Regions from separate parts of the Planomonospora sp. ID91781 genome, predicted to be linked through region 1. Evidence: riboswitches for the same ligand, from Rfam matches in the RefSeq annotation. Region 1 holds a riboswitch; the other holds the start of a gene.
What was found. A riboswitch is a leader RNA that binds a small molecule or an ion and turns the genes downstream of it on or off. The one in region 1 is predicted to bind cyclic di-AMP.
Positions count from the first base shown of each region.

Region 2: it holds a riboswitch for cyclic di-AMP, as region 1 does, so the genes downstream of both, HS048_RS14400 (C40 family peptidase) here and HS048_RS21370 (IucA/IucC family C-terminal-domain containing protein) in region 1, are expected to answer to the same signal.

Region 1 is NZ_JABTEY010000002.1:463,246-467,959, forward strand. It holds gene HS048_RS21360 (M56 family metallopeptidase) at 1-890, shown strand, start outside; gene HS048_RS21365 (F510_1955 family glycosylhydrolase) at 941-1,825, shown strand; gene HS048_RS21370 (IucA/IucC family C-terminal-domain containing protein) at 1,913-2,713, opposite strand; cyclic di-AMP (ydaO/yuaA leader) riboswitch at 2,916-3,070, opposite strand; gene HS048_RS21375 (CHAP domain-containing protein) at 3,677-4,546, shown strand; gene HS048_RS21380 (cation diffusion facilitator family transporter) at 4,618-4,714, opposite strand, start outside.
Region 2 is NZ_JABTEY010000001.1:3,169,325-3,174,038, reverse strand. It holds gene HS048_RS14410 (M48 family metallopeptidase) at 1-984, opposite strand, end outside; gene HS048_RS14405 (hypothetical protein) at 981-1,760, opposite strand; gene HS048_RS14400 (C40 family peptidase) at 1,922-2,428, opposite strand; cyclic di-AMP (ydaO/yuaA leader) riboswitch at 2,538-2,696, opposite strand; gene HS048_RS14395 (C40 family peptidase) at 3,123-4,109, opposite strand; gene HS048_RS14390 (NYN domain-containing protein) at 4,266-4,714, opposite strand, start outside.

The DNA of each region.
Region 1 (4,714 bases):
TGCTCGACCGCGGCGCGTGGGCCGAGCGTGCTCCGCGACTGGCGATCTCCGTATGGCTGGCCGCGTGCGTCTCGGTGGTCGCCTCCGGTCTCTTCGCGGCGTTCGCCGCCGCGGTTCCGGCCTCCGTGGTCGGGCATGGGCTGGCCGCGTTCTTCGAGGCATGCGCGGAGCTGCTCACCGATGGAGAAGCCGCCATCTCCACGGGCGCCCGCGCCGCTTTGTTCGGTGCCGCTCTGGTCGCAGGCAGGGTGGTCTACTGCGGGGCGGCCGTGCTCGTCCGTGCACAGCGCGAACGCCGGCGGCACGCCGACATGTTGAACATCCTCGGCCGCCACGACGGTGATCTGGAAGCGGTGGTACTGGAGCACGACGAGGCCGCGGCCTACTGCCTGCCCGGACGGCAGGGCAGGACGGTCATCACGACCGCGGCTCTGCAGTCCCTGGCTCCCGAGCAGATCGCCGCCGTGCTCGCCCACGAGCGGGCCCATCTGCGGGGGCGTCACCATCTCGTGCTGGCCGCCGCTGAAGCCTTCTTCGTCGCCTTTCCCCGCCTGCCGCTGTTCGCCCAGGCCCGCACCGAGGTCACCCGGCTGGTCGAGTTGCTCGCCGACGATGTCGCTGCCCGCCAGCATCCGCGCATCCACATCGCCGCCGCCCTGGTACGGCTGGCCACCGGCAGGACTCCGGCGTTCATGCTGGGTGCCGGTGGCGAGACGGCGCTGACCCGGGTCAAGCGCATGCTCAATCCGGCCGCTCCCCTCGGCCGCAAGGAGCGCCTGGCCGGCTTGGCCGCTGTCGCTCTGCTGCTCGCCGGTCCTGCGGTCGTGGCCGCGATCCCGGGTGTGGCGTCGCTGCTGGCCCACCACTGCCATACGCTTTCGATCTTCTAGACACCGCACCTTCTACGATGATGGATAGTAGATGGCGGTAGCATCATGCCATGGCCTCGATCGACCGGCATCGTCGTGTGCGCGCAGGCGCCGTCCTGGCGCTCGCGCTGCTGTCCGGTACGGCATGCGCCGCACAGCCGTCCACGCAGACCGCCGATGCCGCCGATCCTGGGATCGGTCACGTTCACGGGCTGGGGGTCGACCCGGCCGACGGCACGATCTACATCGCCGGGCACTACGGCCTGTTCCAGGTCCGTTCCACCGACACTGCCCGGCGGGTCGCCGATCGCGTTCAGGATCACATGGGCTTCATCGTGATCGGGCCGAAGACCTTCCTGGCCAGCGGGCACCCCGCGGCGAACGACGTCCCATCCGGCGGCTCCCCGCACCTGGGCCTGATCCGCACCACGGACGCCGGCCTCACCTGGAGCACGGTCTCGCAGGCAGGCATCGCCGACTTCCACGCCATCGCACCGGCGGGGACGACCCTGTACGCCTACGACAGCCAGAGCGGGCAGGTGCGGCGCAGCGGCAATGAAGGCCAAGGCTGGGCGCCGGGAGCCGCGCTGCAAGTGATCGACTTGGCCGCTCACGAGGAGGAGCCGAACCGGGTCCACGCGACCACTTCCGAGGGAGTGCAGGTCAGCAAGGACGGCGGCCTGACCTTCGCCGGGCTCGCCGGCTCCCCTTTGTTGTCCCACCTTGACGCGCTCGGCAAAGACGACCTGGTGGGGGTCGGCGCCGATGGCCGTGTGCACGCCAGCGCCGACGGCGGCGCAACGTGGCAGGCCGCAGGCCGCCTGCCCGGCCAGGCCGCGGCTTTCACCGCCGTCGACCGGCAGCGTCTCCTTGCGGCGCTGCAGGACGGGACCGTCCTGGAATCAACGGACGGAGGACGCGGCTTCTCCGTCGTCTACCGGCCCGCCCTCAGCTGAGCCGCACGCCCGCACCTTCTCCGACCGCCCCCGTTCCGTCCGCGGGCGCCGCGTCGTCACTGATCGCAGCCGGAGGCCGGGGCCGGATCAGTGCGAGCTCGCCGCGCCGGCGAGGACCCGGCGGTAGGCGCAGACGCGGTCCTCGACACTGTCCAGGCAGCAGCTGGCGCACTTCTCTCCATGGACGGCGGTGTAGAACAGGCAGCACGTCCGGCGCAGGTAGAACAAGCCCTCCCTGCCGCCCTCGGAGAGCCGGACCATCTCCCCCAGCCCGCCCAGCCCCGGCGGGCAGGCGGCGAGGAAGGCATCATGGGAACGGTGCAGCAGGTCGACGTCGGCCCCGGGCGTCCTGCTCGCGGCGCCGAACGCCGCGGCGCACCCCTGGGCGATTCCGCCGTGCAGCTGGCGCTGGCCCGCGCGGCTGCGCACCCGCAGCGCATCGGCGAGCGGGAACAGGTGCTCATCGAGCACCTGGCCGACCAGCAGCTTCAGCCGTACGTCCGCGGTCATCTGTGAGGTCTCGGCCAGCCGGGGGCGGCGCAGCGCGACGGCGCCGAACCCGTGGTGGTCGTCGAGCCGGAGCGCCACGTTGTCCGGCCGCACATCCAGCACCTCACCGTACAGTGCCCAGGCCAGCAGGGCGGGAGCCGTGACCGTGCCCGCGTAGACGGCCATCACGGTCAGCGCCGTGGCGTGCGCCGACACCTGTCCGCTGGCGGTCCGCTCGGCTTCGAGCACCCGGGTCAGCTCCTCGGAGGCGGGGTCCAGCAGCCGGTCGGCGGCGACCCAGTCCTCGCCCGCGTCCAGGCCGTCCTGCAGCCGGTAGCGCTCGCCGTAGCCGGCCAGCGCGGTGAGCACGGCTGCAGGGCCGGGAGGTGGATGCGACACGTCGGGGGAGCTCCTTGCATGAGGGACGGCGTTGTCCGCGCACCATTGTGGGCCATCGACACAGCAGGCCGACGTAGCGGGGCGGCACGTCGGCGGCTCGGTCAGGTGATCGCCGTCCAGCGGCTGTTTACGGTCGGACGCCCGATGAGGCGCCCCATACGGCGCAGCCTGCGGTGAGGAACCGGCGTGCTTCACTCGCGTCTCTCCTTTTCGTGACCGCCTACCGGGCGAACTGACGGGTTCGGGCCAAGAGTCGCCCTACCGCCGACGGGACGGATTCACCCTGCGCGCTCGTGGAAAGGTCCGCGGGTTCGCGCGATGGGTCCCCGGTTCCCCCGGCGGAGGCGTCTGGGCCGGCGCGGGATCCGACGGCAGGCGGGCCGTCTTCCCGATGAAGGCAGATCATCAGACGTTACGATGCGATGTAGTAGATGCGTGTCGGCAAGATGAATAAAACGTCACATAACGTCCGAAAGCTCTACCTTGGCCAGGGCTGTCCGTAAGATCTTCCGGCCGCACGATCGCAAGGTCTTGCCCATCCGGATGCCCCAGTTCCCGGCCGCGCCCGCACTCACCTGGATGCGGTTTCACTTGCGCATGAGAGCCTCTCCGCCTGCTCATGACGGTTGCAGCAAGGGTGCGGGACGAACACCGGCTTCGATGATGCACGCCACTGTCTCTGCGGTGCCCTGCAGCGGATTCCGCCCCGCACCCCGGGGGACGGCAGCTCCACTCCCCGCCTCCTATCGGGGTCAGCGAATCGAATCCCTGACTTTCCTCAGGAACTATCTGCCGTAGTCGAATGTCCAGGCGACAACAGGATGACCCCGGGCTGTTCCTGCACGACCACGCCTTGACGCGTGGCCGGAGAGGGCGGCTGTGGCTTACGCCGTACCGGCAGGAGCTTCGTGTCCCGCGTCATGAGAGCCCTTTCCCCGCGCAGGTCAGTAAAGGAACGTACCGTTGCCCGTTCTGTCGCACGCCTTCGGCCGCCAGAGCCTGTCCATCAGCCTGATCGTCGCCGGCATGGCAAGCTTCACCGTCCTGTCCGCTGGGACGGCTCATGCAGCCGACATCCCGTCGATCACCGACAGCGACTCCGGCGCGGCTCCCTTCTCGCAGATGCAGACCCGGATCGCCGAGATCGAAGCCCAGATCGCGATGATCGAGCAGGGGACGATGCCGTCTCAGGCCCCGGCCCCCGAGACCTCAGCACCGGCCCAGCCGCGCAGTGAGGTCATCCAGTCGCCCGATCAGAACCTGACCACCGATGGCCGAAGCGACGCGCTTGCGGCGCCGGACCAGCTCCCAGAGCTGCAGATGCCGGACCGGTCCCAGGCAAAGGGTCTTTCCGGACCGGCCGCGCCGCTGACCGCAGGCACCAAGGTCCAGCAGCTCATCGCCACCGCCCTCAGCAAGGTCGGCGAGGGCGAGGCCGCGGACGGCACGTCCTTCTACGGCAAGTGGTACGACAAGTACACCAAGCAGAAGGGGTTCGCCGCCGCCCCCTGGTGCGACATGTTCCTGGCGTGGGTGGCCGTCGAGCACGGCGCGCAGGATGCGATGGGCATCTACGCCTACACCCCCTGGCACGCGCAGTGGTTCAAGAAGCAGGGCCGCTTCGACCGCGCCCCGCAGGTCGGCGACCTCGTCTTCTTCGACTGGGGCGGCTCCAAGAACATCTCGGCCATCGACCACGTCGGCCTGGTGACCGGCGTGAACCCCGACGGTTCGGTCTCCACGGTGGAGGGCAACATCAGCGACAAGGTGATCGCGCGCACGCGCACCATGGACACCATCGTCGGGTTCGGCCACCCGGCCTACTCAGGCTGAGACCCGAGAGCCCTGCCGGGTGCGGGCCTGACCAGAGGACGGACCGGTCGGTCCGGGGGAGCCCTTGGCCGTCAGGCGTGGGCGGGTTGCTCGTGCCGGGCGTGGGCCGGCGACTCCAGCTGCAGGGTGGCGTGGTGCAGGTCGAAACGGTCCTTGAGGCACTCCTGC
Region 2 (4,714 bases), on a different contig from region 1:
GACCCCGGTGCGCCGGCGCACCGGGCCCGACGAGGCGACGAGGTACAGCAGGCACGCCCCGCAGGCCGCGCCCAGCGCGCCGACCAGCGTGCCGTACAGCACGTCCCCGGTGGCGGCGTGGCCCAGCTCGTGCGCCACGACCAGCTCGACCTCCCCGGCCGGGGCCCGCAGCAGCGTGTCGTAGACCACGATCCTGCGGGTCGCGCCGAATCCGGAGACGTAGGCGTTGAGCGCGGTGGTCCGGCGGGAGGCGTCGGCGACGAGCACGTCCTCGACCGGCACGCCGTCGCGCTCGGCCATGGCGAGCAGGTCGTCGCGGAGCGGCCCGGCGGCCATCGGCGAGAAGTCGTTGAAGACCGGCTCCACCAGCACCGGATAGGCGAAGGAGACGGTCACGGTCAGCGTGAAGGCGCCCAGCGCGGCGGGGATCCACCAGCGCGCGAAGCGCCGCGCCAGCGCGACGACGGCCAGCACCATGACCGCGGTGAGCGCGGTCCTGATCCCGATGTTCTTGAGCCGGTCGGCGGTCCACGACGGCCAGTCCTGGGTGGACAGGCCGTAGTCCCGCAGGTGGACCTCCTGCCACATCCCGAACGGCCAGCGCACGAGCTCCACCGCCACCGTGACGGCGAGCACGCCGAGCAGCACCCGCAGCCACCACCGTCCCCCCGGAAGCCGCTCCAGCAGCCGCGCGCCCAGCGGGGTGGCCACCAGCAGCCCGGCCGCCACCAGGGTCAGGCCGAGCGACAGGTAGGCGGGCGGGCCCACCACGGCGTCGAACGCCTGGGACCGGGCGATCTGACCGGCGGTGAAGTCGCGGGCCGGATCCGGCTCCACCCGCGGCGCCGCCGCGGGCAGCGCCCGCCACGGCGTGCTGAGCGCCACGACCCCCAGGGTGACCGCGCCGAGGGCGGCCAGCGCCCACCCCGCCGCCCGCGGGCTCCCGGGCCGGGCGCCGGACGCCCGCGCGGTGCTCGACGTCATGCGAGTTCCTTCCGGAGGTGGTCGCGCCAGCCCGCGGTGAACTCCGCCGCGGTCAGGCCGAGCGTGGTCCCGACATCGCTACCGTAGAGCCTCACGAGGGCCCGCTCGCCGAAACGTGCGGCGACGTAGCGGCAGGCGAGCCAGGCCTCCTCGTAGACCTGCGGGAGCCGCGCCCCGCCGGGGGCGAAGTCCCCCGGACCGGGCAGCCGGTCCGGCAGCACGCCCGCCCGCACCTCCCGGGCCAGCTCCGCGGCGACCCGGCGGACGTCCAGCCCCGTGCCCGCGTAGCCGACGTAGTCGGCGAACCCCTCCGACAGCCACATCGGCACCCGGCCGCCCCGGGTCGCGCCGGTGGCCACGTGGACGAGCTCGTGGGTGAGGACCACGTCCCTGCCGACCTCGCTGAGCCGCGCGTAGCCGCCCGGCAGGACGACCACCCGGTCCGCGGTGGCCAGCGCGGCCAGCCCGCGCGTGGCCGCGACCCCGGCGGCGCCCGCGAGCACCGCGGCCTGCGCGTCGGTCTCCGGGAACAGGACCACCGGGCGGACGGGCCCCCAGATCGCGGCGATCCTGCGGCGGGCGCGGTCGGCCCGGGCGGCGAGGTCCGCCAGCAGACCGGCGACGGCGCGGTCCCCGACGACGACCGAGCCCTGCCCGCGGACCACGACGGCTCCCGGCCACGGGACGGCCGGGAGCGGCGCGGACGCGGCCAGCGCGGCGCCCGTGAGCGCCAGCATCCCGGCGAGTACGGCGCGGCGCCCCTGGGGGACGGACATGTGCGCCGATGCTACGCGACGCGGGCCGGCGGATCCGCCCGGGCGCCGGGCACGGAGCGGTCCCCGTACCGGACGCTGAGCGGCCCCGCCCGTCACGGGGACGGGCGGGGCCGCTCGGCACCTGCGCCTTCCGGCGGCACGCCCGCCGCCGGACGGCCCGGTCAGCCGCCGGGGCGGACCGCTCCGGCGAAGGAGGAGCGGTAGTAGTGCTTCAGTTTCACGATCCGGACCGTCCTGCCGCTGCTCGGCGCGTGGACCATCCTTCCCTTGCCGACGTAGATGCCGACGTGGCCCTTGCCGTAGAAGAAGAGCAGGTCACCGGGGCGCAGGCTGCGCCACGAGACCTTCTTCCTGACGGCGCGGTACTGGCTGTGCGTGATCCGCGGGAGCCGTACCCCCGCCTTGCGCCAGGAGTACTGCGCCAGGCCCGAGCAGTCGAACGCACGGGGACCGGTCCCGCCCCAGCGGTAGGGGGCGCCGACCTGCCGCTTGGCCACCGAGACGGCCTTGGCCGCCTTCGCCTTCTGCCGCGCGGCCTTGCTCAGCCTGGTGACCGCCTTGGCGCTCGCCCCGGTGAGGGGGGCGCCGCTCATCCGGGTGACCGCGACGGCTCCGGCCTGTACCGCGGTCGCGCCGTTCGTCGCCGCCCGCGCCTGCGCGGAATTCATTCCGACCGCACCGGCCGACGCGGTCAGAGTGAGCGCGAAACCGCCCACGGAAAGGCGAAAAAGGCGCGACGAACAGGGGTTCTGCAGGGTGGTAGACAGGATTTCTCCTTGGGACTTCCACTGATGCCTACCGGGTTAGCTGACGGATTCGGGCAGGGAAGACGCCCTACGGCACAACGGCGTGCCGATTCACCCCTGGCAATGGGAGCATGCCTTTGGTTCCCCGGTTCCATGCCTCATGGCTGCATGGATTCGGCAGGTCACGACGGTGTAGGTGCTTCGCGTGACCGCTTGGATTATTCATCTGGACACAGCCCGAGAGGCCGGTGCACTGCGACGGCATGGCTTGCTCGTCGCGACGCCAGAAGTTACCCCGATCCCCAAACATCGGCAAAGACGCTGCCCCGTCCGAAGATCGGGGAGCCTCTTCCCTCTTTTCATAACCGCTGGATAACGGCGAGTCCACCACCGCGATATGACCCTCGTCACATTTGGAGATCCGCTGCCTGAACGTTGTCACTCCCGTAACTCCAGTAACAGGAGTAATGATCTTGTCCTGACACGGAAGAGCCCGCGAGCGCGGGGCTCGCGGGCTCGGGCGGCGCGGACGGGGACCGAGACGGGGCAGGGCGGGGCGGGGGCGGCGTCAGGGACGGGGCGGAGGACTGCTTCCGAGACGGGAGCGGGGGCGGCGTCAGGGACGGACCGCGCCCACCAGGCGGCGGCCGTACGCCGACAGGTCGACGACCTTCACGACGTCGCCGGTCTGCGGGGCGTGGACGATCTGGCCGCCGCCGACGTACATGCTCACGTGTCCCAGGCCCTCGCTGAAGATGAGGTCCCCGGGCTGGAGGTCGTCCAGGGAGACCCTGCGGCTCGCACCCCAGCTCCACTGCTCCCAGGTCGTCCGCGGGAGGCTGACGCCCCCGGCGCGCCAGGCGGCCTGGAGCAGGCCGGAGCAGTCCCAGCCGCCGGGTCCCGTGCCGCCGTACTGGTACGGCTTGCCGACCTGGGCGAAGGCGAACTGGAGCGCCTTGCGGGCGCTCCCCGAGGCGGAGCCGGTGTAGGTGATGCCGGGGCTGTTCGGGTCGCCCGCCCGGTAGGCGCCGAGCTCGCGCAGGAGCTTGATCTGGGCCTTGACCATCTTGTCGGCCTTGGCCTTCTGCTCGGCCAGCTCGTCGCGGTACTCGTCGGCCTCGGCCAGGGCGGTCTTGGCCTTGTCCCGGTCGGTCCGCAGGGTCTTGGTGGCCTCGTCGAAGGCGTTGAGGGACTGGGCGCGCAGGGCCGACATCTGGTCCACCGCGGCCAGGCCGCTCAGCAGGTCGCTCGGGTCGGGCCGGGTGATGAGGCTCTCCCAGCCGGTCACCGTGCCCGCCTGGTAGCCGCTGACGGCCATCGCGACCAGTTCCCGGCGCAGACCGGCGACCTTCGCGCTCTGCTTCTCCAGGGCGCCGTTGAGCGTCCGGTAGCGCGTGCGGGCCTTCTTCCACTTCTCGCCGGCCTGGTTGTACTTCTCGACGATCTTGTCGGCCTGGTCGTTGAGCTTCTCCAGCTTCTTCTTGGCCTCGGCGATCGTCGGCTTCGGCTCGGCGAGCGCGTCACCGGCCGGCAACGCCGGCAGCAGGAACGCCACGAGAGCCAGTCCGGCCGCCACGGGCACCCGCCCATAACACTTCGGCATACCCGCCACGGCCACTACTACGCCCTCCCGCCGTAAAGACCTGGGGCGAATAGTACAGAACCAGTAAGGTCCAGCTCACCTTTTCGCCCGCTTCCCCGCCTTCCCGCTCTCGCCGGGCACCCGGCCCGGCGGAGACGACGAGCGGCCGCGGAGGGCTCAGGCGCGTCCGAGGCGCTTCAGGAGCAGTGCGGCGGGCACCGGACGCGCCCCCATGCGGCGGACCGACTCGGCCACCTCGCGGTCGGAGGAGACCACCGCGAGCGCCCGCCCGACGGGCTCGGCGCGGACCAGCTGGCGGATCAGGTCGTCGGCGATCTGCCCCGGCGCGCTGAACAGCACCCGGACCCCTCGCGGCGCCGACACCGGGACCGGCCCGTCCAGCTCGGCGCCGTCGAAGACGCAGGTCAGCTCGGTGCGGGTCTGCGCGTACAGCGCGCCGAGCCCGGTCAGCAGACGGTTGCGCTGGTCGGCCAGGGTGAGGGTGCCGTAACCGGTCTTGGTCACGTTGTAGCCGTCCACGATCAGATGGATCTGCGGCAGCGCGAGCAGCTGGTCGAGCAGGGCGGGGTCGTCGTCGGCGAGCGCCCGGGCGGGCACCGCCCGGA